Regions from separate parts of the Laedolimicola intestinihominis genome, predicted to be linked through region 1. Evidence: predicted binding sites of a transcription regulator. Region 1 holds the regulator's gene; each other region holds the start of a gene.
What was found. Region 1 encodes Rex, which represses fermentation and respiration genes when NADH is low (regulators of the CRP and FNR family bind a similar motif). Its sites were predicted from a motif close to ATTGTTAANTANTTAACAAT; they were not measured.

Region 1 (7,884 bases):
TGGTCACTTCCATGCCCGGAACTGCTTCCGGAATCTCCGTCACATCTACCATCATCTGATCCATACAGACTCTGCCGCAGATAGGCGCCCGCTTACCAGCGATCAGTACCACGCCCTTATTGGACAGGCTTCTCGGATACCCGTCCGCATAGCCCACAGGGACGGTAGCAATCCGGCGCGCAGAATCAGCCGTATAAATGCCGCCATAGCTTACTTCCGTTCCGGGCGCGATGGTCTTTACATGTACAATATGACTTTTCATCTCCATCGCCGGTCTCAGGGGAACCAGCTCCTTCTTCACCTCGTCGGAAGGATACAGACCGTATACCGTAATACCAGCCCGTACCATATCCAGATTTACCTCCGGCAAATCAATGATGCCGGCGCTGTTGGAGCAGTGATGAATCTGAAATTTCACGCCGGCTGCCTCACAGGCTTCCCGGAACGCGCAGTACCGGGCAAGCTGCTTCTCGGTAGCCGCTTTATCCAGCTCGTCAGATTTGGCAAAATGGGTAAACAGCCCCTCCATCCTGATGCCCGGAAGCTTACTGATAGCGCAGACATCCTGCACGCTCTCTTTGGTATCCGCAAATCCAATCCGGCTCATACCGGTATCTACTTTAATATGAACACTCACTTCTTTTTGCTGTCGAACTGCTTCCGCAGACAGTTCCTTCGCCATATCCAGGCGAAATACTGTGGGGCGGATATCCAGGCGCACCAGCTCCTCATAATCCTCCGGAAATACGTACCCCAGAATCAGGATTGGCTTTTGAATGCCATTTCTTCGAAGCTCTGCAGCTTCTTCAATGGTCGCTGCCGCAAAGCCCCACAGATAATCCTTCTTTTCTATCATTCTAGCAATGGGCGCTGCTCCATGTCCATACCCGTTGGCCTTCACTACAGCCGCAATTCTTGTTTTTTCTTTCAGGTTTGCCTTCATAGCCTCAAAATTATCTTCTATGGCATCTAAATCCACATAAGCCGCCACGCGCTTATATCCTTTCACGTCTGACACTCCTCACTATCCTTAATATACTATGCGTTTACATGCAAAAGGGAGCCAAAAGCTCCCTTTTATCATACTTCACTCCGATACTCCGTCAGGAACGGGGATGCTCTTTCTCATACCGTGTAATATTGTAAGAAAGCTGCATCAGGCTCTCTGACAAATGAACATTCTCTACCAGGACGTCCGACGGAACATCCAGATCGATATGGGCGAAATTCCAGATAGCCTTGATTCCATACTGAACCAGAAGCTTCGTCATCTCCTCTGCCTTGGACTTTGGCAGTGTCAATGCCGCAATCTGAATATCTTCATCCTTGATGAAGCTCTCCAGATCCTCCAGCATGTGAATCTGGATGCCCCGGACGCTTAAGCCCTTTAAAATAGGATTTACATCAAAAATGCCTTTTATGTAGAAACCGCGTTTTTCAAAATCCACATAATTGGCCAGAGCCTGTCCCAGATTACCACCGCCGATGATGATCATGTTATGTTTCTTGTCAAGGCCCAGAATCTTGCCGATTTCCTCATACAGATATTTGACATTGTATCCGTACCCCTGCTGCCCAAAACCGCCAAAGTTGTTCAGATCCTGCCGGATCTGTGACGCCGTGACACTCATCCGTTTACTCAGCTCGCCGGAGGAAATACGTTCTACTCCATTTTCCATCAGTTCTCCGAGATAGCGATAATAGCGCGGCAGCCGCTTGATAACTGCTTTTGAGATCTCTCTCTCTTCCATAATATTCTGCACATCCCTCAATAAATCTTTCAAAACTGTTTTTATTATAATCGAAAAGCAAATTTTTTGTCAATCTTTTTACTGGATTCTTCTGAAAGAATCGTAGATTTTATCTTGTTCAATCCTGTATTTTTCGCTATAATAGACTTCATGTGACATTCAACAACGAAAAACAGAGGTGTTTTTATGATATTAGCATGTCAAAATATAAACAAAGCCTTCGGAACCGACGTGATTCTGAAAAACGCGTCCTTCCACATGGAGGATCGGGAAAAAGCCGCCGTGGTCGGTATCAACGGCGCAGGCAAATCCACCCTCTTAAAAATCATCATCGGGGAAATGGAAGCAGACTCCGGCGAGGTGGTTCTGGCAAAAGGCAAAACCATCGGCTATCTGGCACAGCATCAGGATCTGAACAGTGATCATACCATTTACCAGGAGCTGCTGACGGTCAAGCAGGACGTTATCGATCTGGAGACCCGTATCCGGGAGATCGAAGCGCAGATGAAGGAGCTGTCCGGCACTGCGCTGGATATGGCGCTGGAGCAGTATACCCGCATGAACCATGAATTTGAACTTAAAAACGGCTACGCCTATAAGAGCGAGGTGGTCGGCGTCCTGAAGGGACTGGGGTTTGAAGAGGAAGAGTTCGAGAAGCATGTCAACAAGCTGTCCGGCGGTCAGAAGACCCGCGTATCTTTAGGCAAGCTTCTGCTCTCCCATCCGGATCTCATTATGCTGGACGAGCCCACCAACCACCTGGACATGAATTCCATCGCCTGGCTGGAAACCTTTCTTTTGAACTACGACGGCGCGGTTCTGGTGGTTGCCCATGACCGGTATTTTCTGAACCGGATCGCCACGAAGATTATCGAGATTGACGCCGGCGAGGTGACCACCTTCCAGGGCAATTACTCCGACTATGCCGCGAAGAAATCACAGCTTCGGGAAGCCCGCATGCATGCCTGGCTGAATCAGCAGCGGGAAATCAAACATCAGGAAGAGGTCATCCAAAAACTGAAATCCTTTAACCGGGAAAAATCCATCAAACGGGCTGAAAGCCGCGAAAAAATGCTGGACAAGATGGATATACTGGAGAAACCCACGGAAGTCCGCTCTGAGATGCATATCACCCTGGAGCCAAAGGTAGTCAGCGGAAATGACGTGCTGACCGTAGAGGGTCTTTCCAAATCCTTTGGCAGCCAGACCCTCTTCACGGATCTGAATTTCGACGTTAAGCGCGGCGAACGGGTAGCTCTTATCGGCAACAATGGAACCGGAAAAACTACAATATTAAAGATTCTGAATGGATTACTGGAAGCTGACAGCGGTTCCTTTACCTTGGGCTCCAAGGTTCATATCGGTTATTACGATCAGGAGCATCACGTGCTGCACCCGGAAAAGACACTGTTTGAAGAGATTTCCGACGCTTACCCGGATCTGGACAATACAACGATTCGAAGCACCCTGGCCGCTTTTCTTTTCACCGGCGACGATGTGTTCAAACGAATCTCGGAGCTCTCCGGCGGCGAACGGGGACGTGTCTCTCTGGCGAAGCTGATGCTCTCCGAGGCCAATTTTCTGATTCTTGACGAGCCCACCAACCATCTGGACATCGTCTCCAAGGAGATTCTGGAGCAGGCCCTGAACCGCTACACCGGCACCGTGCTTTATGTCTCCCATGACCGTTATTTTATCAATACAACCGCCACACGGATCCTCGATCTGACCGGCGGACAGTTAGTCAATTATATCGGCAATTACGATTATTATCTAGAAAAGCATGATATTCTGACGCCGAAGACGCAGAACCCGGAGCTTCCGGAGGCCAAAGCGGCAGAACCGGAATCTGCAGGAAAACTGGACTGGAAACAGCAGAAAGAGGAACAGGCACGTCAGAGGAAACGGGAAAATGATTTCAAAAAGACGGAAGCGGAAATCTTCGACCTGGAGACCCGGGACGGCGAAATCGATCAGCTTCTGACTCAGGAATCCGTCTACACGAATGTGGCGGAATGCATGAAACTTCACAAAGAAAAGGAGGCCATTGCGGCCCGTCTTGAAATTCTATACGAACAATGGGAAGCGCTGGCTCAATGATTGGCCAGCGCTTCATTAAATTCGGCTAAATTGTCTTCTGTCACATACATGCCGAAGCCCTGATCTTCCAGGCTCTCATCCGTCACCCCGTTAAAGATGCGGTCGATAATCATATCTCCCACCACTTCTGTATAATGACTGGATTCATAAAAATAGTTCTTATCCATGGTCACGGCATTTTCCCCGCTGAAGTTATAAAAGCTCCCCGCTGCTCCGGCCAGCCATCCCAGGTACTGATCGTAACCGAAATGCTTGGACTCCTGATAGGTCCGGTAATAAAGCGGATTGGTAAACACAATCAGGTTAATCCCATACTCTTCGCACAATTCCCGAATCCGCCGGATGTCCAGAAGCGAATCAGCCATATAATCGGTATAATAATCGTCCCAGTAGGGCACATCGTCCTTGAAGGTTCCGCCAAGAGACGGATCCCGGAGCGTACTTCCGCTCCGATAATAGCGTTCCACATAATCCGGATCGGTCACTTCATGATTTCGAATCACATCCAAGGACAGCAGAACGCCCTTAATGCTAAGGTATTTTCCATAAAATCCCAGTCTATCTGTCCTCGGATAGGGGATCCGGTAAAACTGATTCTGATGCAGGGACGGATCCACGAAGGCGGAAATATTATCCACGCCGATCATGACATTTTTCGGAATGATTCCATTGGCAATCATCTCCTGCAGGTTCTCCAGATGCTCCGCCGGCAGTCCTTCTGAATAGGACATATTGTACCATTTTCCATCTGGAATTTTTTCTGTGTCCACAAAGCCAGTCCGGGAGGAACCGAACAGGAATGAATCAAACTTGTCCGGATTATGCAGGATGTACTGCATTTTAATGTAATTGCTGTTGGGCTCTACCCCATTATCCCGGATTTTCTGCCAATGAAAAACATTGTAAGGATCCACCGCCATGGGAATGGCCAGCTCCAGAATCAGGATAAAAATCACAAACGGCGCAATTTTACGTAAAAATCGTCTCATAGATGTCCTCATTAAAACTGAAAGTATACAAAACTGTACTCGCCCAGCTGACGACTGTAAAGCACGACAAAAATCAGGGCGAAATAAAATGTATAGCGCACCGGCTTACCAAAACGGCCAAACCACTGACATACATCTTCCCTAAGCGCAATATAATCGTGCGCCATAAGCAGCACCACCCAGAACAGCACCAGCTTCAGTTCGTTGCTCTGAATCAGCCCGGCTTTTTTGAAGGCCACGTAACATTCCTTCACATAACTCAAAGGATGGGTAATGCCGTCAAAGAGATGGGTCAGAATATAAATTGCGTCTGACATGGTATTTGCCCGGAAAAACAGCCAGGCCAGGGTCACAAAGGCAAAAGTCAGAAGTACTCGGAACCTGTTTTTTCCCTCTTTTCCGGGTGGGAAATACTGATTCCAGATCCGTTCGAATATCTGCGCCGCGCCGTGAAGTCCGCCCCAGATCACAAAAGTCCAGCTGGCCCCGTGCCAGAGACCGCTTACCAGAAAGGTCACAAGCAGATTCCGGTACGTCTTCCATTTTCCGGCACGGCTGCCGCCCAGCGGAATATATACATAATCCCGGAACCAGGTGGACAGAGAAATATGCCATCTGGCCCAAAACTCTTTCACAGAAGCCGCGAAATAAGGGCTCTTGAAATTATTGACCAGATCAATGTCAAAAAGACAGGCCACCCCCCGGGCAATATCCGAATAACCGGAAAAATCACAGTAAACCTGGAAGGCATAAAAAAGTGTCGCCACGCCAAGAGCCAGACCTGTAAAACTTGTCACCTGATTGTATACAATATCCACGCTGGAGGAAAGCACATCCGCAATGGCAATTTTCTTAAAATAGCCCCATGCAATCAGCTTGGCACCCCGGATAGCCTTGTCATACTCAAAATGATGTTCTTCCTCTATCTGCGGCATCAGATGCTCCGCCCGTTCAATGGGACCGGCCAGCAGAAGCGGAAAAAAGGACACAAAGGCCGCGTATTTTCCAAAATGGCGGCAGGCCTTCGTCTTTCCCTTATAGACGTCGATCACATATCCAAGCGTCTGGAAAGTATAGAACGAGATACCTACCGGAAGCACCAGCTTCAGCGTCACCGGGCTCATGGAAATCGATGCACGCGCCAGAAGCGCTGTCACAGAACTGCTCAGGAAATTAAAGTATTTGAAAAAGAACAAAAGACCGAGGCAGACCAGCAGGGCCAGACCCATACATAGCTTCTTTTTCTTCTGTTCTTCTGTTTTCTCAATCACGAGTGCCGTTCCGTAAGAGACTGCCGTAGTCAGCAGAATCAGCAAAATGTATTTCGCGTTGGCGCTCATATAAAAGTAGTAACTGGATACCAGCAGGACGCCCCACCTGTGTTTCGGGGGCGTCAGCCAGTAAATCACAAATACAATAGGCAAAAATATATAAAATGCATTGGAATTAAACAGCATTTAAAAGTTCCTCTAAGGTCTTTCGGATCTCTTTGATAAAATCACCGCTGGAAAGCACCGTCGGATTCGGAAGGGTCGTAATTAGCGCCAAATCTTTGGTCATTTTTCCGTTTTCAATGGTTGCAATGGAAGCCTGCTCCAGTTTATCCGCAAACTCTGTCAGGGCCGGGTTCTGATCCAGCTCTCCGCGCTTTCTTAAGGCGCCGGACCATGCGAAGATGGTCGCCATGGAATTGGTAGAGGTCTCCTCGCCCTTCAAATGCTTGTAATAATGGCGCTGTACGGTTCCGTGTGCCGCCTCATATTCGTAATATCCATGCGGAGATACCAGCACAGAGGTCATCATAGCCAATGAGCCAAAGGCAGTGGCAATCAAATCACTCATGACGTCGCCGTCATAATTCTTGCAGGCCCAGATATAACCACCCTCGGACTTGATCACACGGGCTACCGCGTCATCGATCAGCGTATAAAAATAGGTAATGCCCAGTTTCTCAAACTGTTCTTTATATTCCTTCTCATAAATCTCCTGGAAGGTATCTTTGAAGAAATGATCATATTTCTTGGAAATCGTATCCTTGGTGGCAAACCACAAATCCTGCCTCTGGGAAACCGCGTAGGAAAAGCAGCTTCTGGCAAAGCTTTCGATGGAGCTCTCCAGATTGTGCATGCCCTGTACCACGCCGCCCTCTTTGAAGTCATGGATAGTCTCGCGCAGCTCGGTTCCATCCTCACCGGTAAATACAAGCTCACATTTTCCGGGACCCGGAATCCGCATTTCCGCAGCCTTGTATACATCACCATAAGCATGACGTGCAACGGTAATTGGCTTCTTCCAGTTTTTTACATATGGTTCGATGCCCTTTACGATAATCGGAACCCGGAATACTGTTCCGTCAAGAATCGCCCGGATGGTACCATTGGGACTCTTCCACATCTGTTTTAAATCGTACTCCTCCATGCGAGCCGCATTAGGGGTAATGGTCGCACATTTCACCGCCACACCGTACTTTTTGGTAGCTTCTGCAGCGTCCACAGTCACCTGATCGTCCGTCGCGTTCCGGTGTTCCAGTCCCAGGTCATAATATTCGGTCTTTAAATCAACAAATGGAAGAAGAAGCTCATCCTTAATCATCTTCCAGAGAATCCGTGTCATCTCATCTCCGTCCATCTCTACCAGCGGAGTTGTCATCTTAATTTTTTCCATCGTAGGTCCTCCTAGGGTTTGCGTTTTTCCGCGCTTTGTTCTTTATTATAGACGATTCCCCCTGGGACTGCAAGTTCAAAATCGTCCCAGCGCCGCAAATGCCTGATAGAGATTCAAGGAACCGTAGCCCCAGGAGCGGTTGGGATAAAGGAGGGACGCGCTTCGATCCGCGCCGCGAACCAACAGCTGTTTGATTTCCAGTGTTCCCATCGTCAGCCTGTTTTTCCGTACAACTCCCCATTCCAGTAAAAGTGCTGCCGCCCCGGCTGTCACTGCTGCCGCGGCACTGGTTCCGGTAAGATTCACTGCCCGGTTTTCCGGCCCATAAGCCGCTACCGCTACCCCGGGCGCTGCTAAATCCGGCTTGATTCTCCCGTTTC
Region 2 (7,884 bases), on a different contig from region 1:
CTCTTCGCAGCGCCATGTTCCCGGGCGGCGTTATGAATAAGGATCTGGTTGGACAGTCCGCATTAAAGGTTGCAGCCGCAGCCGGTATCGATGTTCCGGAGGATACTCGCGTACTTCTGGTAAAAGCACCTGCATATGGCAAGGATGACTACTTCTCTGAAGAAAAAATGTGTCCGGTTATGGCTCTGTACACCTATGATACCTGGGATGAGGCGATTGCAATTGCAGACGCAAATCTGAGTGTGGCAGGCCGTGGTCACAGCGTAGCTATCCATTCCAATAACCAGGCACATATCGAGAAGGCTGCTGAGCTCCTTCCGGTATCCCGTTTCCTGATTAATCAGATCTGTGCTACCAACAACGGCGGCAGCCTCTTCAACAGCTTATCCGCTACTACTACCCTCGGATGCGGAAGCTGGGGCGGCAATACCATCAGCGAGAACTTAAGCTGGAGACACCTCTTCAATGTAAGCCGCATCGCTACTGTAAGACCGGGCGCTGTTGCACCGACCGATGAAGAAATCTGGGGGGAATAAAACTTGAAATTATTAGAGTATAAGGCGAAGGAGCTCTTTGACAAATACGGTGTTCCTACCATGAACGGCTGTGTCATCGATTCCTCTGAAAATATGGATGCGGAAATTGAAAAAGCCGGCCTGTCTTATCCTGTGGTTGTAAAAGCCCAGGTTCAGATCGGTGGTCGCGGCAAAGCGGGTGGTATCCGCTTTGCTGATACCCCACAGGAGGCGAAGCAGCACTGCGAGGATCTGCTTTTCAGCGAACTCCGCGGCTATAAAGTAAACCAGCTTCTGATTGTAGAAAAATCTGAGAATAACAAAACCGAGCTGTACCTGTCCATCATGCTGGATCGTCTGACAAAATGCCCGATTATCATTTTCTCTGCCAACGGCGGTATGGAAATCGAGCAGACTGCCAAGGAAGATCCGGACAAAATCATCAAAATCGTTGTAGATCCTTTTGTTGGCATCAAGGACTATATGGCAATCGAACTGCTTTCCCGCTCCGGCATGGATCTGTCTTATAAAAAACAGCTGGCTGATATGCTGAAAAAGCTGTATGCCGCGTTCATGGATTACAGCTGTATGCTGGTAGAGATTAACCCTCTGGTTATCAATGCGGAAGATAAGCTGGTAGCTCTGGATGGAAAAATTGATATTGATGACAGCGCTCTGTTCCGTCTGCCTGACATCCGGGAATTTGCTGAAAAGCTGCAGCCGGACAATATTCTGATTAAAGAAGCCGCGAAATACAATTTCCTTTATATTCCGGTGGATCCGGAAGGAACCGTTACCGTTGTTTCCAATGGTTCCGGTATGCTGATGAGCTGTATTGACCTGATTACCAAGGAGGGCATGAAGGTAAGCGCTGTGCTCGACTTAGGCGGTGGCGCTACCTCTGACCGTATTAAGGAGGCTGTCCGCATCCTTCTGTCTACTCCGGGCGCCAAGGCTCTGCTTATTAATATTTTCGGCGGAATCACCCGTTGTGATGAAGTGGCAGGCGGCGTTAAGATGGCTCTGGAAGAAGCACATCAGGACAAAATTGTAGTAGTCCGCATGGAAGGAACCAACAAGGACATCGGACTGGCTACAATTGCAAGCATTCAGGATGTAGATATCGTATCTGTGCCCGGTTTGCGGGAATGCGTAAAAGCTCTTGCAGATAGGAGGGACAGACTATGAGTATTTTAATTGATGAAAACACAAAATTAATCGTACAGGGTATTACCGGTCGCGAAGGCTCCTATCACACCGAGCAGATGCTCAAATACGGAACCAAGGTTGTAGGCGGCGTTACCCCGGGTAAGGGCGGACAGGAGGTCTGTGGTGTTCCTGTATTCAACACCGTAAAGGAAGCTATGACGGCTACAGGCGCTGATGCAACTGTCATCTTTGTTCCGGCAAAATTTATGAAGGATTCCGTACTGGAGGCCATCAACGCCGGCATGAAAATGGTATTTACCATCGCTGAGCACGTTCCTGTGCACGATATGATGTTCTGCTACCACCTGGCAAAGGCCAGAGGGGTAAAGCTGTTCGGACCGAACTCCTTTGGCGTCATTTCACCGGGTAAAACCAAGGCCGGTTTCATGGCCGGTTACTTCTTCTCTCCCGGAAATGTAGGTGTTATGAGCCGAAGCGCCACCAACTGCTATGAAACCGTAAAGATGCTTACAGACAATGGTATCGGACAGTCTACCTGTGTCGGCGTCGGCGGCGATATGATTCCAGGCACTACCTTTGTAGAGCTTCTTCCGGATTTTGAAGCAGATCCTGATACAAAAGCCGTAGTTATCATCGGCGAAATCGGCGGCAGCGAGGAAGAGCTTGCAGCGGCCTACATCAAGGATCACTTTACCAAACCCGTCGTTGCCCTGATCGCCGGAAAAAACGCTCCCAAGGGACGCAGCATGGGTCATGCAGGCGCTATTGTTTCTGCTGACGGAACCGGAAGCGCCGCAAGCAAGGAAAAGGCTCTTGGTGAAGCCGGCGTCTACATCGCCGACAGTACCCAGCACATTGTTGACATTTTACTCCAGCTGAAAGCAGAAGGAAAAATCTAACTTTGTCTACTTAACCTGCCATTTGCACCTGTGAGACAGGGAATTCCGAAAAATTTCCTGTCTCACAAAAAGAGAACCGGACTCCGAAAAGTCCGGTTCTTTTTTTGTGCTTTTTAATCTTCTTTCATAACGTCGTCGATGAAGTTTTTCAGAACCTCTGCAGAATGCTCTACCTGTTCCCGCTCCTCGTCTGTCAGGGTAATCTTGATCGCCTTGGCAATTCCATCCGCGTTGACTACACAGGGGATACTGATGCAGGATCCCTCCAGCTCCTCTCCGTATTCCTTGCCCAGCACGTGTGCCACCGGAAGTACGGTATTCTGATTTTTCAGAATGGATTCTACAATCCGGAAGGTGGACATGGCGATTCCGTCGAAGGTTGCGCCCTTCAGAGAGATAACGTCCGCGCCGCCGGTCTTTGCCTTCAGTGCGATAGCGTCCTTTACTTCCTCCTTTTCCTTCGGATCCTCCGGCAGGAAATGGTCGATGGTCTCGCCTGCTACGTTGACACTGCTCCAGATCGGTACCTGGCTGTCTCCATGCTCACCCAGGATATAACCCTGAATATCACGGATATCTACGTTCGCGCGCTGGCTTAAGAGATAGCGGAAACGCGCGGTATCCAGAGAAGTTCCGGTTCCGATAACCCGCTCCGGAGACAGGCCTGTTTCCTTCTGAATCAGATAGGTATTCACGTCTACCGGGTTGGATACCACGATAATCAGCGGATTCTTTGCGTACTTCATGATGTTCTTCGCAATGCTTCTTGCCACTCCGGTATTTACCTTCGCAAGCTCCAGACGGGTCTGACCCGGCTTCCGGGGAACACCCGCTGTAACAATGATAATCTTGGCGTCCGCGCACTCCTCATATCCGCCCTGACGAACGCGTACCTGGCTGTAGAAAGCGGTTCCGTGTGAGATATCCAGGGCTGCACCTTTCGCACGATCTTCGTTTACGTCTACCAGAACGATTTCTCCTACCTGTGCCCGCAGCATCAGGGTATAGCAGATAGTCTCGCCTACATTTCCAGCTCCAATTACTACGATCTTATTTGATGTTTCATTTGCCATACTGTTACCTCACTCTTTCTCGTCTCATCCCAACGTGATTTTTTTCACAATATTGATATTTTTTTATCAACCGATTGCATTATATCACGTACAATCCTGTTATGCAAGAGGTAAATGGATTTTTTGTACTTCTTTTTGTACAATTTTTTCATGAAATTAATAAATACTTAACGACGATTCCGGCTGGACACATCTTTTCAAACAAAGAGCAGTGCTGACTTCCTTCTCTCCGGAGAATTCTGTCAGCACTGCTCTTTTGTCAGTTCATTACTTTTTTAACAGAAAGCTTTCACCCTGACAAAGAAGCATAAGCCTGCAATCAGGTGCGCTCTCACCCATATGCTCTATGATTTCCTGCGGATCACCATGGTGGAGCGGGAAGGTCCAGAAATGACAGGGGATACACACCTTGCATTTCAGAAGACCCGCGTACTTCGCGGCCTCTTTTCCATTCAGATTGCCGAAGGCTCCGTTGATGGGAAGAATCGCCGCTTCCGGCTGAATCTCCATGGGAACCTGAAGCCGCGGCAGCGTCAGCGCCGTATCTCCCGCGTAGTACAGTCTGGAAAATCCGAAATCCAGAATGAAGCCCAGCGCTTCGGGAGCCAGCTCGCCATGATCGCAGTCCACCGGCAGAATCGAAAACTCGGAAAGCTCGATCTTCTCGCCCTTTTTCATCACATGGATTCTGTTTTGGTCGAAGCCCATTTCCCCCAGGGCCTTGGCTACGATACAGTTGGTGTACACTTCCGTCTTCGCTTTGATCAGATCTCCCACTGCGTCCACGTCGAAATGGTCGTTATGCTCATGGGAAATGATCAGTACGTCCGTATCCAGCTCACCGGCCTCGCAGGGCGGCGGCATCAGGCGCTTGAAGCCCAGTCCCTCCTCGGGAATCAGCCGCTCCACGCAATCCGAAAAATAGGGATCGATCACAATCTGTCTGCCCTCTGCCGTCTTAATCAGAAATCCCGCCTGTCCCAGCCAGAAGACAGCAGCCGAATCCTTTTCTACCCGTGTCCCTCTCACACGATCCATAAACTTCATACGTAATCTTCCTTTCCCGTTTGCTTCTCAGTTCTATTTCTCTGCCTCTTTTTCTCCCTCGCAGATCTTAAGCGCAGATCCAAAGCCGATTCCCAGACGGGATGCGCCCATGTCCACATACTTCTTTGCGGTCTCGTAATTGCGGATACCGCCGGAGGGTTTTACCTTGATTCTGCCCTTTGCCTCGTCCAGCATCGTAGATACCGCTTCCATGCTTGCGCCGGATGCCGCGAAACCTGTGGAGGTCTTTACGAAGTCCGCGCCTGCCTCGATGCAGATCTCGGTTCCCTTGCGGATCTCTTCCTCGGTCAGCTCACAGGTCTCAAAAATAACCTTTACGCCTACGCCATGCTTCTTGGCTGCCTTTACCACGCCGTCGATACCGCGCTTTACCTCGTCCCATTTACCGGAACGGGCATAGCCGTAGTTCATAACCATATCGATCTCCGCCACGCCGGTGGGTGCGTAGAGCTCTGCCAGAGCCGCCTTGCCCTCTGCGGTGCTGTCGCCATGAGGGAAGTCCAGAACGCAGCTGACCTTAGTATTGGTGCCTTTACACATCTCTACTGCCAGCGCGATATCGCAGGGACGTACGCATACGGTGTAGGAATCGCATGCGATGCAGTCCTTGATGGCCTGCTTCACCTCATCCTCGGTCATATTGGGTTTTAAAATTGCGGAATCAAAATAGCGACTGATTTTCATAATGTTTTTCTCCTTTTCATAAATTCTGTCACGTCATCCTTATCAGGCAGGGACGGAAGCGAGCCGTGCTTCGACGCGGTCAGCGCGCCCGCCGCGTTGGCGTAGGCCAGCGCCTCCCGAAGCTCCATGCCGGACGCCAGGCTTACGCAGAAGGCCGCGTTGAAGGAATCTCCTGCCGCCGTGGAATCCACCGCCTCCACCGGAAATGCCGGAACGCGGAATCTGCTCTCCCTTCCCGCATAGACGCAGCCCTTCTCTCCCAGTGTAAGAATTACATTTTTTGCTCCAAGCTTATGATACTCCTCCGTGACCCGCTTGATCCACTCATTTTCCGAATAATCCTTCTGCAGGATTCCGGTGAAAAATTCGGCCTCGGTCTCGTTGGGAGTAATGTAATCCGCAAGCTCGTAATAGCATTTCGGGATCGCTCTGGCCGGCGCGGGATTCAGCACCGTGGTGACCCCCGCCTCATGGGCGATGGTCAGCGCCTCGGTAATGGCTTCCTCGTTGATCTGGAGCTGGCTTAAAAGCACGTCAGAGCTCTCGATCACCGCTCTCGCCCGCCGCACCTCTTCCACAGTAATCTTACTGTTGGCCTGAGGCGCGACTATGATGGCGTTGTTGCCGTCCTTATCTACCAGAACGCAGTCCGTTCCTGTATTTTCTTTCGGATCCTCTGTGATAAACTCGGTATACACGCCTGCCGTCTGCATGGTGTGAATCAGGATTTCTCCCCGCTCATCACAGCCTACCTTTCCTATCATAAAGGTGTCAGCTCCCAGCTTCGCAGCCTGCGCCGCCTGGTTGCCGCCTTTGCCGCTGGCGAAGAATCCACTGCGGTATCCGCTTACGGTTTCGCCCTTTCGCGGCAGTCGATCTGCCCAGATAAAGCAATCGTACAGAAGATCTCCGATTACGGTTATTTTCATTTTTTCTCTCCGGCCTCAATGCGCTTTTTCAGATAGTCCTCATCCACATATTTCATAGAAGTTCCCCATGCCTTCTTGCGGACAAAGTATACCTCGTTCTGCTCCTGCTTCGGCCACAGGGTAAAGAGTTTAAAGTCCTCTTTGTTCATGGTGTTGTCAATCCAGTGGAAGGTGTGGGGCGGAATTACGATGATATCGCCCGGCTTCACCGGAATGCTGTCCTCGTCCAGCCACAGGATGCCGGTTCCCTCTACGATGTAGTAGATCTCGGTGTCCTCGTGAGCTCCGCCGCCGGTCCGGCAGCCGCCCTTTAAGGTTCCCTCGTTGATGTTAATCACCGGGAAGCCTGCCAGCTCGTCGCCGGTCAGCTGCTTGGAGCTGTAGGTCTCGTCACATACATAGGGTACGACATTTTCCGCGTTTACAAATGACCATTTTTTCTTTTCCATAATGAAATCCTCCCTTTTTACGGATAAATCTTTATCTCACTTGTCTCTGTCCACGGAATCGGCGTTCCGTGATTCTCCAGAAGATCAAAACGCACAAATTTTGCTTCCACCGACGTATCCAGCTGGATTTCCTGCCAGCCCTCGGCCTTTTCCATCTCCACATGCTTTACAAAGGTCCAGGGAACGTCGTCGATCTGATCTTCTTTTCTCCGAAGCTTTCTGGGCTCGTCGGTGTCGCTGATATAGATGTCGATGGCCTTCGCCAGCTCTTCCAGCACGCTGATATCCAGTCCCACATTCCGGAAAACGCGGATTTTGCTGATCTTCTGCGTCTCGCCAAAGAAGCTTAAGACTACGGTAGCCGGGCCCGGCGTGTTCGCTCCCCAGGTACCGCCGTTGCGTTCCAGATCGTCGCGGATCAGATTCACGACCCAGAAGGTAGGGTCTGATTCCGTGTGGCTGGCCCATTCGATTCTTGTGTAATAAGAGCCGTCTCTTCTTACTCCCAGAGGATATCCTTCCATATGAAACTCCTTTCTGTCAGCCGTAGGCTTCTGCATATAATCTGTCGATGGCTTCCCGATCCGGCATGGAGGGCGCGGTGCCCTTCCTGGTTACTGAAAGCGCTCCCGTCACATTGCCATAGCGCAGGGCCGTGAACAGATCCTTTCCCTCTGCCAGCGCCATGACGAAGCCGCCGTTAAACGCGTCTCCCGCGCCGGTGGTGTCGATAGCGTCCACGGACAGCCGCTCTACCAGCTCGGATTTTTCGCTGTTCATGGCGAATGCTCCCATGGAGCCCAAGGTAATGACTACCTGCTTTACGCCCTTTTCCATCAGAACCTCTGCCGCCTTTTTCGCGTCGTCTCCATTTTCAATCTTCACGCCGGTGAGGATCTGTGCCTCGGTCTCGTTGGGCGTGACGATATCCAGCTTCTTCAGCACCTCCGCCGGAAGCTCTGCCGCCGGAGCGGTGTTCAGCACGATGGTCACGCCTGCTGCATGGGCGATATCAATCACCTTGTACAGAGCGTCAAAATTGATTTCCAGCTGAAGCAGGAGAATGTCCGCAGACTCGATGAGCGCCCGGCTCTTCT
Region 3 (7,884 bases), on a different contig from region 1:
TACGATAGAAATCAAAGCTGTTTTTCCGCCAAGCTTATGGTGTGCGGCAGCGGCAGTGCTTGCGACGCCCCCCAAAGATATAACAAACTGGCTGGCAGAGATACGCTGATCGCTTTCGGGCGGGGTGTCTACCAGCATGATCATATCTTTTGTACTGGAACCGATAAACAGAGCGTTATAGTCCATAAAAGATACTCCTTTCAAATATTCTGTTATTTTCAGTATAACATATATATTGTGAAAAAAAAGTGGTTTAAAAAGAACCTTAAACCAGGAAGGCTGGATATGGGAATAAGGATTCATACCGTGTTGTTTTGAGGGCCGGAATTCAGAGAAAGTGATATTAGGATGCATATTCCTGATTGAAATTTCAGAAAGCATTGTACTCGCGGAGAAAAACGTCTATAATGATAGAAAATGAAAAAATAGACCAGATATAGTAAGGGAGCAGAAGAGATGGCGACGAAAGAAAGGCCTATAAAAAAAGGAAAATTGTCTGAAGTGGTAGTGGAAAGATTGAACGCGAAAATTCGTTCCGGGGAATTAAAGGCAGGAGAAAAGCTTCCGACGGAAAGAGCTATGGCAGAGAGTATGGGAGTAAGCCGGACTGTCATCCGGGAAGCAATCCGAATTATGGTGGATAAGAATGTACTGGAGCTAAAGAATGGCTGCGGTTACGTGCGTCAGCTTTCCTTTGATGAAATCATGGAAAATATGTCAGAGATGTTCGATTTGGACGAGGTATCCATTTTGGAAATTATGGAGGTCCGAATGGTGCTGGAAAATTATATTGTAAAAAAAGCCGTAAAGAATATTACCGGGGAGCAGATAGAAGAGCTTCAGAAAGAAATTGATAAAATGGCACAGATTATGAATGAGAGGGACGACGCAGTTGAACAGGAAAGCGCCTTCCACAGAGGTCTGGCAGAGGCTACAGGAAATAGCGCCTTAAAAAGTGTCTACGTGTTATGTGAGGACTTGCTGAGAAGGGCACAGAGAGACAGCTGGCGGGTTGCCAAAGCAATCGGGGCGCCCAACACAGCTGTTGCGGATCATCAGGCGATTTTAGACGCGATTCAGGAAAAGAGTGAAAATCGCGCGGAATTATTGATGCAGGCCCATATGGATTATGCGTATCAGAATCTGAAGCATCTGTATGGAAAAGAAGAAAAGAAATAGTTGAAAATATACCTGAGGCTCCGGTTTATCCGGAGCTTTTTTGCCCCCTTTATAAGCGAAAATCTGCAAGATTGACAAAAGAATGACAAACACGGAGAAACACCAAAAATCACCATTTTATACAAAAACTGGAAAATATAACAGAGGATTGTGTTAATTTAACATAAAAACCTAACTGAATTGCGGGAATCTATCAAAAAATAACATGAAATCCGGGTTGGGGGGTTGTTAATGGTTTAACATTGTAGTATAATGATAAAGATTGATAGAAATTTATCAAAAAACAAAATTTATCAAAAAAATACCAAAAAAGAACCAAAAAAAACAAAAGGAGGTAGTCAAATGGTGTACAGCTACTATCCGGGCTGCACGTTAAAGAACAAAGCGCAGGACCTGGACCGATACGCCAGAATGTCGGCAGAAGCCCTGGGATTTACCCTGGAGGAAATCGAAGCCTGGCAGTGCTGCGGAGCCGTCTATCCGCTGGCGTCCGATGAGATCGCCACAAAGCTGTCCGCAGTCCGCGCCCTGAACGACGCAAAGGAGAAGGGACAGGATCTGGTAACCCTCTGCTCCGCCTGTCATCACGTAATCAAGCGTGTCAACGACGATATGCAGAATGTGGAAGATATCCGTACCAGAGCCAACAATTATCTGAACCTGGCAGAGCCCTATGAAGGAGAGACAAAGGTCCTTCATTATCTGGAGGTTCTCCGTGACCGCATCGGTTTTGATACCATTCGGGAAAAGGTGACACATCCCCTGACCGGACGGAAAATCGGCGCGTATTATGGCTGTATGCTGCTTCGCCCCAGTGATATCATGGCCTTTGACGATCCGGAGAATCCGACCATTATCGAAGACTTTATCCGGGCCCTGGGCGCTGAGCCGGTGGTGTATCCCTACCGGAACGAGTGCTGCGGCGGTTATGTGTCCCTGAAGGATAAGCCCCTGGCCGGTACGATGGTAGACCGGGTCATGGAATCCGCGGCAGATCACGGAGCGGAAGAACTGATTACCGCCTGTCCTCTGTGCCTCTATAATCTGAGAACCAGCGGAAGCGCGAAAAAGCTTCCGGTTACGTATCTGACAGAGCTTCTGGCAGAGGCTCTTGGCCTGATTCCTGAGAAAAATGCGGAAGGAGGAGCAGAAGATGCAGAAGGCTGATATGGCGAAGGCCGATAGACTTCGGGAGATGAGCGGCGTCAACACCCGGAAATGTATGAAATGCGGAAAATGCTCCGCGACCTGTCCCGCTTATGAGGAGATGGATATCCGTCCCCATCAGTTTGTTTCTTATGTGGAGAATGGCGACATAGAGCCCCTTTTAAATTCCACCACCATCTGGAAATGTCTTTCCTGCTTTGCCTGCGTAGAGCGTTGTCCCAGAGATGTAAAGCCTGCGAAGCTCATTGAGGCGGTACGGCAGATGGTAGTAAGACAGCGGGGCGGCAATTATTTAAGCCCCAACGAGATACCCGAATTACTGGATGAGGAATTGCCCCAGCAGCTGCTGGCCAGCGCGTTCCGCAAATACAGCAAATAATCAGGAGGTGAAAAAACGTGCAGAGAATAGGAGTATTTGTCTGTCATTGCGGTACAAACATAGCTGCGACGGTAGATATCGGACGGGTGGTAGCGGCAGCAGCGAAGGAGCCGGGCGTCGTTCACGCGGAAGATTATCAGTATATGTGTTCCGAAGCAGGACAGCTGAAAATCCGGGAGGCCATCGAGCAGAAACACCTGACAGGTATCGTTGTCTGTTCTTGTTCCCCCAGAATGCATGAGAATACATTTCGCCAGGCGGCAAAGCGGGCCGGTATCAATCCCTACATGGTAGAGATTGCCAATATCCGCGAGCATTGCTCCTGGATTCATAAAGATATGGAGGAAGCGACCGAGAAGGCCATTATCCTGGCCCGGGCAGCCATCGCTAAGGTTATGCTGAACGCGCCTCTGACGCCGGGCACCAGCCAGGTTGTAAAGCGCGCCCTGGTGATTGGCGGCGGTATCGCGGGTATCCAGACCGCACTGGATATTGCGGAGGCAGGCTACGAGGTAGATATCGTAGAGAAGACTCCCAGTATCGGAGGCCGTATGTCCCAGCTTGATAAGACCTTCCCGACTCTGGACTGCTCCGCCTGCATCCTGACTCCGAAAATGGTGGAGGCTGCGGCCCATGAGAAGATTACCATTTATACATATAGCGAGGTAGAGAAGGTCAGCGGCTTCGTAGGCGATTTCCATGTGGATATCCGGAAAAAAGCCAGAAGCGTGGATATGAGCAAGTGTACCGGCTGCGGCGTCTGCCAGGAGAAGTGTCCTTCCAAGAAGGCTCCCAATGAATTCAACCGGGGACTGAATACACGAAGCGCGATCTATACGCCCTTCGCCCAGGCGATTCCCAATGTTCCGGTGATTGACCGTGAAAACTGTATAAAATTCAAGACCGGAAAATGCGGCGTCTGCGCCAAGGTATGTCAGGCGGGCGCAATTGATTACGAGCAGAAGGACGAGATCATTACCGTGGATTACGGCGCTATCGTCGTGGCGACCGGCTTTGATACCATTAAGCTGGATCAGTACGATGAATATGCGTATAACCAGAGCCCGGATGTCATCACGTCCCTGGAGCTGGAGCGTATCATGAACGCGGCAGGCCCCACCAAGGGCCACCTGGAGCGTATGTCCGATCACAAGGCTCCCAAGTCCATCGTATTTGTCCAGTGCGTGGGTTCCCGCTGCGCGGACAAGAGAGGAAAGAGCTACTGCTCCAAGATTTGCTGTATGTATACAGCGAAGCACGCCATGCTGATTCGTGACAAATATCCGGACGTAGATGTGACCGTCTTCTACATCGACGTGCGTACTCCCGGCAAGAACTTCGACGAGTTCTATCGTCGGGCAGTGGAGGAGTATGGAGTCCATTACATCAAGGGTCAGGTAGGAAAGGTAGCGCCCCAGGGCGATAAGCTGCTGGTACAGGCCTCTGACCTGCTGGACAACAGACAGATTCGTATGGAAACAGATATGGTTGTCCTGGCTACTGCCATTGAGCCGAATCCGGATGTGAGAAAGATTGCCACCATGCTGACAGCCAGCATTGATACCAACAATTTCCTGACTGAGTCCCATGCCAAGCTGCGTCCGGTGGAGTCCCCCACAGCGGGAATCTTCCTGTCCGGCGTCTGCCAGGGACCCAAGGATATTCCGGAGACCGTAGCCCAGGCCGGAGCCGCTGCTGTAAAGGTGATAGGACTTCTGGCGAAGGATCATCTGGTTACCAACCCCTGTACGGCCAAAGCAGATCCGATCTTCTGTAATGGCTGCTCCACCTGTGAAAAGGTATGTCCTTACGGAGCGATTTCCTACGAGGATCAGCTGGTAAATGATCACGGTATCCGTGAGACGAGACGGGTAGCCGTTGTGAACAGTGCTCTCTGTCAGGGCTGCGGAGCATGTACCGTTGCCTGCCCGTCCGGAGCTATGGATCTGCAGGGCTTCTCAAACAGACAAATTCTTGCGGAGGTAGATGCGATATGCAGGTAGAAAATACAGAATTTAGACCGAAGATTGTAGCGTTCTGCTGCAACTGGTGCTCCTACGCAGGCGCAGACCTGGCGGGAAGCAGCCGACTTGCTTACCCGGCGGATGTAAAGATTATCCGCGTGCCCTGTTCCTGCCGTGTGAACCCCATGTTTATCCTGAGAGCCTTCCAGAGGGGAGCGGACGGCGTGATTCTCTGCGGCTGCCATCCGGGAGACTGTCATTACACCACAGGAAACTATTACGCAAGAAGACGTATGACGCTGCTTTTCTCCATGCTGGATTACCTGGGCGTGGAAAATGGACGTACCCGCGTAGAGTGGGTGTCTGCGGCCGAGGGCGTGAAGTTCTCCACCACCATGAATGAATTTGTAGCGAAAATTCATGAACTGGGAGAAAATGTAAGATTGGAGGATCTGCGATGCAAGGGTTAATCGAGAGAGCGAAAGAGCTTCTGGCAGACGGAACCGTAGCGCAGGTTCTGGGCTGGAGAAAGGGCGATATGGGATACGATCCGGAGCCGGCTTATTTCTATAAGGAAGAAGATTTACAGGATTTTGTTTACGACGCGTTCTGCGGCGCAAACTTAAGCAAATATATGATTGAGGCCTCCAAGCTGGAGGGCAGGACGCTGGTATTCTTAAAGCCCTGCGATACCTACAGCTTTAACCAGCTGATCAAGGAGCACCGGGTTGACCGGGAAAAGGCTTACATCATCGGTGTGGGCTGCAAGGGTACCTTAAAGCCGGAGAAAATCCGCGACGCGGGTATCAAGGGCATCAAGAGCGTGACCATCGACGGCGATACCCTGAAATTTGAGACCATCTATGGCGAGAAGGAGCTGCCCTTTGCCGACGCCCTTCTGGAACGCTGCAAGGTATGTAAGGGTAAGAAGCACATGGTATATGACGAGCTGATTGGCACGGCAGAGGACGAGGAGGCAGGTCCGGTGGGCAACCGCTTCGAGGAAGTGGAGAAGCTGGAGGCCATGAGTCCGGAGGAGCGTTTTCATTTCTGGCAGGAGCAGCTTTCCAAATGTATCCGCTGCAACGCCTGCCGCAATGTGTGTCCGGCCTGCAGCTGCCGCAAATGTGTCTTCGACAGCAGCCAGTATGACAGCAATCAGAAGGCGAATGCCGATACCTTTGAGGAGCAGATGTTCCATATTATCCGTGCCTTCCATGTGGCAGGACGGTGTACCGACTGCGGCGAGTGCAGCAGAGTCTGTCCCCAGGGCATTCCGCTTCACCTTTTAAACCGCAAGTTTATCAAGGATATTGACACCTTCTACGGCGAGTATCAGGCGGGAGCCGATACGGATTCCAGAGGCCCGCTGACGGACTTCACCTTTGATGACGTGGAGCCTGGCATTGTACAGACGAGAGGGGGACATTAAGCATGTATCAGATAGCGAAGAATAAGCTGAACGAGCTTTACGGAGCCATCAGTGCAAGGGAAGACTTATTTCTCCCGGTACAGAAAGCCGGACAGACCAATTACGGACTGTGGACCGAAGAGGCCGTGGTGGATATCGATACGCTGAAGACCGTGAAGTCCGGTAAGGACTGCTTCTTCCCCCAGAGCGAGGTGCTCTACAAGAGCCGTTATGAGGGCGGAAAGGTCAGTATCGACCCGGCAGAGCTTCAGAATCAGCCCTTTGTGGTATTCGGCATGCGTGCCTGCGATGTGCGTGCGGTGAAGGTTCTGGACAATGTGTTCCTGACGGATCCGGTGGATACCTATTACGCGGCCAGAAGAGAGCATGGCACCATTGTATCCCTGGCCTGCAAAGAGCCGGATGAAACCTGCTTCTGCAAAAACTTTGATGTGGATGCGGCGGAGCCGGGCGCGGACGTGGAGACCTGGTTTGTGGGCGACACTTTGTATTGGAAATCTCTTACAGAAAAAGGTGAGACCCTGACTGCATTCGTGAAAGAAGCCCTGGCAGACTCCTTTATGGAAGCAGACGCAGCAGGAGAAAAAGCAGTGGCAGAGGAGCAGGCGACGATTCGCGCCATCATCGAGAAGCTTCCCCTGTCTCACCTGGATTTGTCCCGGTTCAAACCGGAAAATACCATGGAGCTTTTTGATTCCCCGCTGTGGGAGGAGCTGTATAAGCCCTGTCTGGCCTGCGGAACCTGCACCTTCGTGTGTCCCACCTGCCAATGCTACGACATCCGTGATTTTGATGGAGGCAAGGCCGGAATTCAGCATTACCGGTGCTGGGATTCCTGCATGTATTCCGATTTTACCATGATGGCTCATGGCAATATGCGTACCAGTCAGCTTCAGCGCTTCCGTCAGAGATTTATGCATAAGCTGGTTTATTATCCGGCCAACAATGACGGCATGTATTCCTGCGTAGGCTGCGGCCGCTGCGTCAGCAAGTGCCCGTCATCCTTAAATATTGTAAAAGTTATTAAGAAACTGGGAGGTGAGGGAAATGAGTGAATGTACCTGCGGCGGACATGCAAATGATATCAGAGTAGACGCGCTGATTCCTATGATTGGCGTGGTGACGGATATCCGCACGGAAACTCCGGACGTTAAAACCTTCCGGGTAGTGGGAAGAGACGGCAAGAAGCTTTTTGAGCATATGCCGGGTCAGTGTGCCATGGTATCGGTTCCCGGTGTGGGCGAGGCAATGTTCTCTATCACATCTTCCCCCACCAACAAAGAGTATCAGGAGTTCAGCATTAAGCGTTGCGGCTCCCTGACAGATTACCTGCATGGAATGAATGTGGGAGACGAGATTACCGTGCGCGGCCCCTACGGAAATGCCTTTCCGGTGGAGACAGCGCTGAAGAAGCAGAATCTTCTGTTTATCGCCGGAGGAATCGGTCTTGCGCCCCTTCGCTCTGTCATCAACTACGTGCTGGATAACCGGGACAATTACGGTACGGTAGATATTCTCTACGGTTCCCGTTCCGCGGACGATCTGGTGCAGCTTAAGGAGATTCAGGAGGTCTGGATGAAGACGCCGGGCGTCAATGTATATCTGACCATCGACCGGGAGCAGGAGGGCTGGGACGGCCATGTGGGCTTCGTTCCTTCCTATTTGAAAGAAATCGGCTTCGATACCAATAAGACCGTACTGGTCTGCGGACCGCCCATCATGATTAAATTCGTACTGACGGGTCTGATGGAGCTGGGCTTCAA
Region 4 (7,884 bases), on a different contig from region 1:
GTAATGGTACTCGTCCCGAAGCACCTGGGTTCCCACGGTCCGCTCGTAGGCCCAGGGGTCACAGAACTTCATCTGCTCATAGATGATACCGTCTGCATGATATTCCTCCGCCAGCTTCGCCACGTAGGCCCGCCGTCCCTGAATCTTCTCCTGATTCATATAGCGGGCACACTGAGCCCGGTTCATGTACTGACGGCAGACCTGCGTCAGGGCGTCCTCATCCTCAGTCAGCACGATCTCGTCCCTGCCCGGAAATGATCCATAACAGAACCGGTCGGCGCACACGTAAGCGCCACAGTCCTCAATGAGCTTCACCACATCCACATCATCCACCTCGGAGCCCACCAGCACCACCCGGGCCCGGTACTTCTTTGTATCCGGCTCGCGGGTCTTCAGCTCCTCCAGGGTATCCTCCAGGATCGGAATCAGCATATCCTTCGGTGCCACATAGGTAGCCATGGTCAGGATATGGAACTCGTAGCCGGTGATGCGCGGATGCTCCTCCTTCCGGTATTCGCCGATGGCGCGGATCAGCTGACAGACACGGTTGTGCTCCGCCACGGCCTGACGGATGGCACTGTCGGACATATCGATGCCGAAATGCTCTTTTAAGGGCGTCAGCACATGGTTTCGGCACTGCAAGATATAGAGATTCAGGCCGTTTTCATCATTTTTCATGGGAATCTCCATGTATTCATAAAAGAAGTCCGGCTTCTCCATGGTGTGCAGAAGCTCCATATTCTCGATGCAGCGGTTCAGCATGGTACAGCCGTCCGGCGTGATCAGACAGTCCGTGAAGTTGTAGCCGCCTTCCATGGCACGCTCCAACAGAGCTCTGGTGTACTCGCACAGGAAGCTGGTCATATAATAGGTAGCCATTTCCATGGAGCCGGTCCGGGGCGCCCGAAGACGCACCGAGAATGTCCCCGGAAGATTCAGAAGCGGTTCCGGAACATTTTCACAGACCGTGGCGATGCATTTGCGGCCCTCACCCTGGGCCTGACGCACCAGATCGTTGTTGGCGTCCTCTAAAAGCCGCTCCAGCTCATAGAGATGCTTTAAGTCTTTCATTCCCTCTCTCCCCTCAGTTTTTCTTATTATCAAATGCTTTTAATGTTCCCCGTCCAGCAGACCGATTTTCGTCAGGGCTTCCCGTGCGCCCCGGACGATGGCCGCATCCTTTGGCAGGAAAAATACATTTTCTCCCTTAAGATCAAATTCCGCCAGGGCCGCGTCCGACGGGATGTAGGCCAGCACCGGGATATCGCCCATATCCAGATACTGCTTCACATCCATAGAGGGCAGCCGGTTGGCGATGGCTCCCACCTGCTCGTACATGACCAGCTCGTCCGCCACTTTTTTAATGGTCCGGATGACCTGCGTGCCCTTGCGGCTGGAATCGGTGATGAGAAGAAGGTGCGTCACCTTCTCCATGACACGGCGGTTGATCTGCTCGACGCCCGCCTCTCCGTCGATGACCACATAGTCAAAATTGTCAGCCAGAATGCTGATAACCTCCTTCAGGTACAGGTTTACCTTACAGTAACAGCCTGCCGCCTCGGGACGTCCCACAGCGATGAAGCTGAAGCCGTCAGCCTCCACCAGGGCATCGAAGATGCGGTAACGGGCCTCGCCCAGCAGCTCCACCGCGTCCCGGGTGTCGCCCTTCTCAGCTGCCGCTACGACGGCTTTGCGAATATCATCAATGGTAATTTCCACCTCGATGCCCAGAGCCGTGGACAGCCCCACCGCAGGATCCGCGTCGATGGCCAGGATGCGGCTGTCCGGGTGGTTTTCTGCCAGCAGGCGAACGATGCTGGCCGCAATGGAGGTCTTACCTACGCCGCCTTTTCCGGCAACGGCGAGGATTTTGGTATCATGCTTTTCTTTGTCTGATGGCATAAAATGTTCTCCCCTCTTCCTCTAGCTTCTCCAGCTTTTTGCCTCTCTCACAATCCAGTCAGCCAGCGCCTCTACGCCCTCGCCGGTCTTTGCGGAAATGTAGAGAATCGTGATATTCGGATTCCTGAGCTTCGCGTTCGCCTCTAATTTTTCTTTGCTGAAATCAAAATACGGCATCACATCCGTCTTATTCACCACCAGCAGATCGCATTTCTCATACATCAGCGGATACTTCAGCGGCTTATCGTCGCCCTCAGGTACGGACAGGATTGTCATATTTTTCACAGCTCCCGTGTCGAACTCCGCCGGGCACACCAGATTGCCCACATTTTCCAGAATCACCAGCTCCGCATCGTCGAGGCCGAACTCGTAAAGCCCCTGTCTCGTCATATCCGCGTCCAGGTGGCACATGCCGCCGGTGTGGATCTGGATGGACTTTACTCCCGCTTTTGTCATGGTCTCCGCGTCCACCGCCGAGTCAATATCAGCCTCCATCACGCCCATTTTGATACGGCCTTCCAGGGCCTTCGCCAGCGCCAGCAGTGTGGTGGTCTTCCCTGATCCCGGTGAGGACATCAGATTCAGCAGGAATACCTTCTTCTCCTTCAGCTCCTGCCGGAGTCTCTCCGCGTCCGCGTCGTTGTCCGCGAAGATGCTGCGCTTCACTTCTATGATTCGAATTTTATCTTCCATTTCATAACGCTCCCATTCTTTTTGATCGTATATTATCATTTTCTGACATTATTACACACTTGTAAAGTGGCAAAGTTGCCAAAAAAATCACAATCTCTTTTATGGTCGTGGTCTGACCAGTTTTTATGCATCTTTACCAGGAAGCCTTCTGTTATTCTCTGGTTTTAGTCTGACCAATTTTCATTGACTTACCCAGGATTCCATGCTATATTGAAGCTGTTGAAGCCGCAGGGTTCCAAAACCATCTGCGGTTGTTTTCTGTCCTGCTTTACAGGAATTTTATAGGAAATGAGGTGCTTACTTGGCTTTTAGGAAAATTGACGCGCCTTCGATTAAGGAGCTGTTTCTGAGCCAGATGGAGGAAATGATTCTCTCCGGCGAGCTGAAGCCGGGAGACAAGCTGCCGCCGGAGCGGGAACTGGCAGATACCATGGGAATCAGCAAAACTGTAGTACACGAAGGCATCCGGGAGCTTTCAAGACGGGGCTTTCTCGACGTGCTGTCCCGGAAAGGCGTCCATGTGGCCGACTATACCAGTACCGGCAACCTGGATACGCTCTTTGCCATGATCCGTTACCGGGGCGGTATGCCGGATCGGAAAATTCTGATCAGCCTTCTGGACACCCGCCTTTACCTGGAATGCCCTGCCCTGCGAATTCTCTGTGAGCGGCAGGATCCGGCAGACCTTGCGAAGCTCTCCGAAATTCTGGATGCTGTCCGGAAAGCCTTAGACCTGGATATCACGGACTTCGCGTCAGCCCTGTTCCTATATCGCCGGACCATCGTAACGCTGACCGGCAACTGCATCTCGCCGCTGGTGATGAACGCGTTTTTCCAGTCTTCCATTACGGCCTGGACCGATTGCTGCGAATACATCGGACGGGAACGGCTTCTGGAGATTTTGTCAGAAACCAGTGATTGCATCCGCCAGGGCAATGCAGACCGGGCTGTGGAGCTTTTCACCGGGTGCATTGAACAATTTAAAGCGCATCTGAACGATGCTTATTAACCATGTCATTTATGAAAAATAGAAACACCAAAGACATACGCAAAAAAGGAGATTTTTATGAAGCTGTTACATTGGATACAAAAGCAACGGAATCGAAAAGCTGGCTTTACACTGGTGGAGCTCATCGTAGTACTGGTCATTCTGGCTATCCTGGCTGCGCTGCTGGTACCGGCGCTGACCGGATATATGGATAAGGCGAAGGAAAAGCAGGTGATAGCGGAAACGCGGTCGCTTTTAACGGCGATTCAGACGGAAGCTTCTGAATTGTATGCAGAAGATAAAATTCCACAGGATAACCCGTCGCTTCAAAATTATCCCGCCCTTGCTTCAAAAAATGACGTCGCCTCAGACGACGACAGCTATTTTCTTACATCAGATGAGTTAAAAGAAAACTACAATAAAATAGTCTCTTTAAGCGAATTGAAAAGTCTTGAAAATGGCAAAGGCTCTTTTATCTGTGCCGTAGATGGCAAGGGTAAAGTACGTTCTATTATTTATAATGCCGGAAATGGATATACCGGATTATATTTTGCCGAAACAGCCGAATATATGGCTGTTAAAGCTTCAACAAGTGAAAATGCGGGCGCTTATGACCGTTATATTAATAAGGTTATTGCAACTCATTATTATGCGACCAATCCACAACTTGATCCCTGGGGACGCACTATGATTCTATTTCAACTGGGATATGGCAATCCTCCCGAATATAATTAAATTCGACCATGCGCTGCCTATTGAAAAAAATTATTGACAAGCCCCGCCCCCGTCTGCTATCATAGACCCAGCATAAAAGAGTATTCCGTGAGGGAGTAGTTTGCACGCAAGTGTGGTTTGTCAACAACCTCGGTGCCTGTGGCACCTGGCAAATCTTAAAAAATGAGACTCATGTATACCGTTCTTTTCGGGAAAGGTATATAGGAGTCTTTTTTATGTGCCGGGGTTGTATCTGTGATACGGTTCCGATTCCATTTCCAAGGAGGATTTTCTATGAACACATTTTTTCAGAGCGTACCCTTCGCTGTGGTACTGCTCATCATTGGTTTTGCGTTTCTGGTAAAAGGCGCTGACGCTTTTGTGGAGGGCAGCAGCAGTATCGCCAAGCATTTTCAGGTACCGTCGCTTATCATCGGCATGACCATCGTAGCCATGGGAACCAGCCTGCCGGAGACGGCAGTCAGCGTCACCGCTTCCATCGCCGGCAGCAACGCCCTGGCCGTCAGCAACGCCGTAGGCTCCAACATCTTCAACCTGATGGTGGTCATCGGCGTCTGCGCGGTTCTGACTCCGGTAGCCGTTCAAAAAAGCTCTCTGAAAATCGATATTCCCTTTTCCATAGTCTGCGCCCTGCTGCTTCTGGTGCTGGGACACGATCGCATGATGCTGACTCGGGTCAACGGCCTGATTCTCATCGTTCTGTTCGCCTTTTTTATTCTGTATATGATCCGGTCAGCCCAGCACTCCATGAACAATGAAGACTCGGAATTTGCCGCAGAGGCCGCAGACATGAAGGTCATGTCCGTGCCTAAGAGCCTGATTTTCATCGTCATCGGTATCGCGGGTATCACGCTTGGCAGCGACTGGGTCGTGGATGGCGCCAAAACCATCGCTTCCGCTTTCGGCATCAGCGAGAATCTCATCGGCCTGACCATCGTGGCCTTCGGCACCAGCCTGCCAGAGCTGATGACCTCCATCGTGGCGGCACGCAAGAATGAGGTGGACATGGCGCTGGGCAACGCCGTAGGCTCTAATATCTTCAACATCCTGATGGTCCTCGGTATCGCCTCCGCCTTAAGCCCCATCGCCTTTATCCAGGAAAATATCATCGACATCATCATCCTGGTAGGCTTCAGCTTCATCGTGTGGCTCATGGCCTGGACGAAGCACAGGCTCGACAAAATCGAAGGCCTGGCTATGATTCTGCTGTATGCGGGATACGTGGTTTACATTTGTATAAGATAAAGAAGGACCGGAGATCCATTTTAACCAATGGTCTCCGGCCTTTCTTTTATCCTGCTATGTAACTATAATTTCATCTGTTTCCGTAATTTTAATATAGGTAGTTATGTCAGTCCTCTTTTACTGTCTTTTCTTTCTCCGGATCGCCGCTGCGATGATACCTGTCGCTGCCACGGCCAGGATCATCCAGGCCAGCGGCTGGTTCCGGTCGCCGGTGTTGGCGGAGGTTACCGGGGCTTTGGATGATCCGCCGGAGCTGCCCTTGCTGTCATTTTTCCTGTCATCCGGTTTCGTCTCAATCCTGGTGTCCTTGCAGACAATCGCATAATCGGAGAACTTGTCGGTCTCGAAGGTGTATTCCCTCGTATCCTTGTCGAAGCTTCCGTTCAGGACGGTCAGCTCCCCATCATGCATCCGAAGAATGAAGTATTCACGGGAAATGGTGCTGTCCGTGTTCACAAGCTCGTCCGGAATACGGATAGTCAGGCGAATCTTCGCGCCCGGCTCTGAAATACGTTCCACGCTCTCGCCTATCTGACGAAACAGCTCCGCACTGAAGTATACAAGCCTTGCGTTTTCTCCGGCCGTCTTCTTCGCTTCCTGTTCAAAGGCAGCCTTCTCTTCCTCTGCCAGATCGGTCTTCGTGATTTCCACCCAGATCTTCGCCTCTTTTCCTTCCGCTATGGCTGCCTTCTCTGCCTCGCTAAAGATTCCCGGCGCGTCCAGCAGCTCCTTCTTTGTATTATAGATACCACCGGAAGCAATCGGCGCGTCCTGTGTAATCTCCAAATCCACGCGCAGATCGCCCTGACCGGTTCCATCCTCATCCGGAGACTGTCCCGTCGCCGGAATCACCTCGTACATCTTCTGACCGCAGCCTTCCCGTCCGCAGGTCTTCTCCTGCCGTCCGTTTTCTGTAGCCGTGGCTTCCTTTACCAGCTTCCATTCTCCGGTCCAGTCATGTCCCAGCGCCGGGATTTCCACGGACGCTATCATCACCTTTTCGCACACGGAGCAGCTTCGTTCCTCTGTGGAACCGTTCTTTGTACAGGTGGGCGCTGCCGCAGCCGCGGATACCTTCGCCTGATCGTGATCCCCGATGGTAAAGGCTCCTGCTTTGTCAGAAACTGTAATCTCATAATTGGGATTCTCACTCTCTGCGCCTGCTGCCAGACCTGCCATAATTTTGTAGGCTCCGGCCGTCTCGCCTTCCTCACGGCTCACGGTAATTCCCTTCAGACTGTCTCCCTCTGCCAGAGTTCCTTCTGTAATGCGGTAAGTCAGCTTCGGATCTGCCTTCTCTATATGCTTCCCTGCGTCATCCGCCCGAATGGTAACCGCCGCTTTTTGAATGGTAAATACAGCGGTCTTCCCGTCCGGCAGCTGATAATTCGCGTTGTCCAGGGCTGCCGCTTCCGCCCTATAGGTTCCGGCTGTCTTCTGCGCGCCCTTCATGCCTGTTACCTGACAGCTATCTCCATCGCAAAGGGAACTGCTGTCCACAGTCACGGTGGGGATTTTTTCGGTTCCGTCATAAGTAAACATCGTGGTTCCCCATGTAAGCGCCACCGTTTTCGGCGTAATCGTAATGGTCCGGGAGCCGGTCTCTGTCTCATAATTTTCGCTTGTTACCTGATAATATACGGTGTAGGTTCCCGCGTCGCGATACGTAACCGGATCACTCTGCCAGGACGCGTCCTCAGAAGCCCGATAAGAAATCTCCGCGTCTGCAGGCTCAGTCACCGTCACGGTAATGCCATGCTTCTGTCCATCATAGGTTCCGCTGTAATCCTCAGCCGTCAACGTCATCCGCTTTTTCGTAATGGAAAATTCCTTTGTATCCACCGCCTCTGTATGGCTGTCATCCTGCGCCACCGTAACACGTACCACGTAGGTTCCATAATCCTTCGGGGCCTCTTTTGTGTAGGTGCTGTCATCCGCGCCCTTCACCTTGTATACAATCGTTACGTTGGCGTCATTTGTACCCCGCTCGTTGGCGGTGGTAATACTCGGCTTGCTGACCGGTCTGCCATCGTACACCTTCGACTGTTCGCCAAGAATGGTTACAACGCCCTGCGCTCTGCTGACCACAACCGTAATCGTAGAATCCGCAGGCTTCTCACCCTCGGCTCCATCCTCCCAGGCATGGCCGTTGGCGTTGTACGCTGCGGTCAGGGTATGGGCTCCGTCTGTCAGGGACTTCAGGTAAGCTGCTGTCAGAATCAGGTGCTTCTCTCCGTTTACCTCTTTTATTTGATAAGCTCCCGCTGCTACATCCTCTGTTCCTTCTTTTATAGAAGCAACCGTATTCTCCGCCACCCGGA

Region 2: a site for Rex is predicted at 3,709-3,728, ahead of WMO29_RS12445 (L-lactate dehydrogenase). Genes of this name have one in related genera too.
Region 3: a site for Rex is predicted at 1,441-1,460, ahead of WMO29_RS12520 (CoB--CoM heterodisulfide reductase iron-sulfur subunit B family protein). Genes of this name have one in related genera too.
Region 4: a site for Rex is predicted at 2,670-2,689, ahead of hypB (hydrogenase nickel incorporation protein HypB). Genes of this name have one in related genera too.

Annotation. Positions count from the first base shown of each region.
Region 1 is NZ_JBBMFE010000013.1:81,899-89,782, forward strand. Features, by position in the region: gene alr (alanine racemase) at 1-1,009, opposite strand, end outside; gene WMO29_RS13040 (redox-sensing transcriptional repressor Rex) at 1,104-1,751, opposite strand; gene abc-f (ribosomal protection-like ABC-F family protein) at 1,938-3,851, shown strand; gene WMO29_RS13050 (hypothetical protein) at 3,845-4,840, opposite strand; gene WMO29_RS13055 (MBOAT family O-acyltransferase) at 4,852-6,297, opposite strand; gene WMO29_RS13060 (NADP-dependent isocitrate dehydrogenase) at 6,287-7,504, opposite strand; gene WMO29_RS13065 (S8 family peptidase) at 7,580-7,884, opposite strand, start outside.
Region 2 is NZ_JBBMFE010000012.1:78,005-85,888, reverse strand. Features, by position in the region: gene WMO29_RS12460 (aldehyde dehydrogenase family protein) at 1-536, shown strand, start outside; gene sucC (ADP-forming succinate--CoA ligase subunit beta) at 540-1,703, shown strand; gene sucD (succinate--CoA ligase subunit alpha) at 1,700-2,584, shown strand; gene WMO29_RS12445 (L-lactate dehydrogenase) at 2,698-3,657, opposite strand; gene WMO29_RS12440 (MBL fold metallo-hydrolase) at 3,925-4,704, opposite strand; gene deoC (deoxyribose-phosphate aldolase) at 4,738-5,409, opposite strand; gene WMO29_RS12430 (ribokinase) at 5,406-6,338, opposite strand; gene WMO29_RS12425 (cupin domain-containing protein) at 6,335-6,787, opposite strand; gene WMO29_RS12420 (hypothetical protein) at 6,805-7,311, opposite strand; gene rbsK (ribokinase) at 7,328-7,884, opposite strand, start outside.
Region 3 is NZ_JBBMFE010000012.1:96,941-104,824, forward strand. Features, by position in the region: gene WMO29_RS12510 (carbohydrate kinase family protein) at 1-186, opposite strand, end outside; gene WMO29_RS12515 (FadR/GntR family transcriptional regulator) at 457-1,179, shown strand; gene WMO29_RS12520 (CoB--CoM heterodisulfide reductase iron-sulfur subunit B family protein) at 1,522-2,346, shown strand; gene WMO29_RS12525 (4Fe-4S dicluster domain-containing protein) at 2,333-2,725, shown strand; gene WMO29_RS12530 (4Fe-4S binding protein) at 2,743-4,728, shown strand; gene WMO29_RS12535 (hydrogenase iron-sulfur subunit) at 4,719-5,159, shown strand; gene WMO29_RS12540 (4Fe-4S dicluster domain-containing protein) at 5,147-6,121, shown strand; gene WMO29_RS12545 (4Fe-4S dicluster domain-containing protein) at 6,124-7,176, shown strand; gene WMO29_RS12550 (FAD/NAD(P)-binding protein) at 7,169-7,884, shown strand, end outside.
Region 4 is NZ_JBBMFE010000015.1:33,657-41,540, reverse strand. Features, by position in the region: gene WMO29_RS13850 (2-hydroxyacyl-CoA dehydratase family protein) at 1-1,071, opposite strand, end outside; gene WMO29_RS13845 (ATP-binding protein) at 1,111-1,902, opposite strand; gene hypB (hydrogenase nickel incorporation protein HypB) at 1,924-2,595, opposite strand; gene WMO29_RS13835 (FadR/GntR family transcriptional regulator) at 2,897-3,604, shown strand; gene WMO29_RS13830 (type II secretion system protein) at 3,662-4,318, shown strand; gene WMO29_RS13825 (calcium/sodium antiporter) at 4,592-5,563, shown strand; gene WMO29_RS13820 (MBG domain-containing protein) at 5,681-7,884, opposite strand, start outside.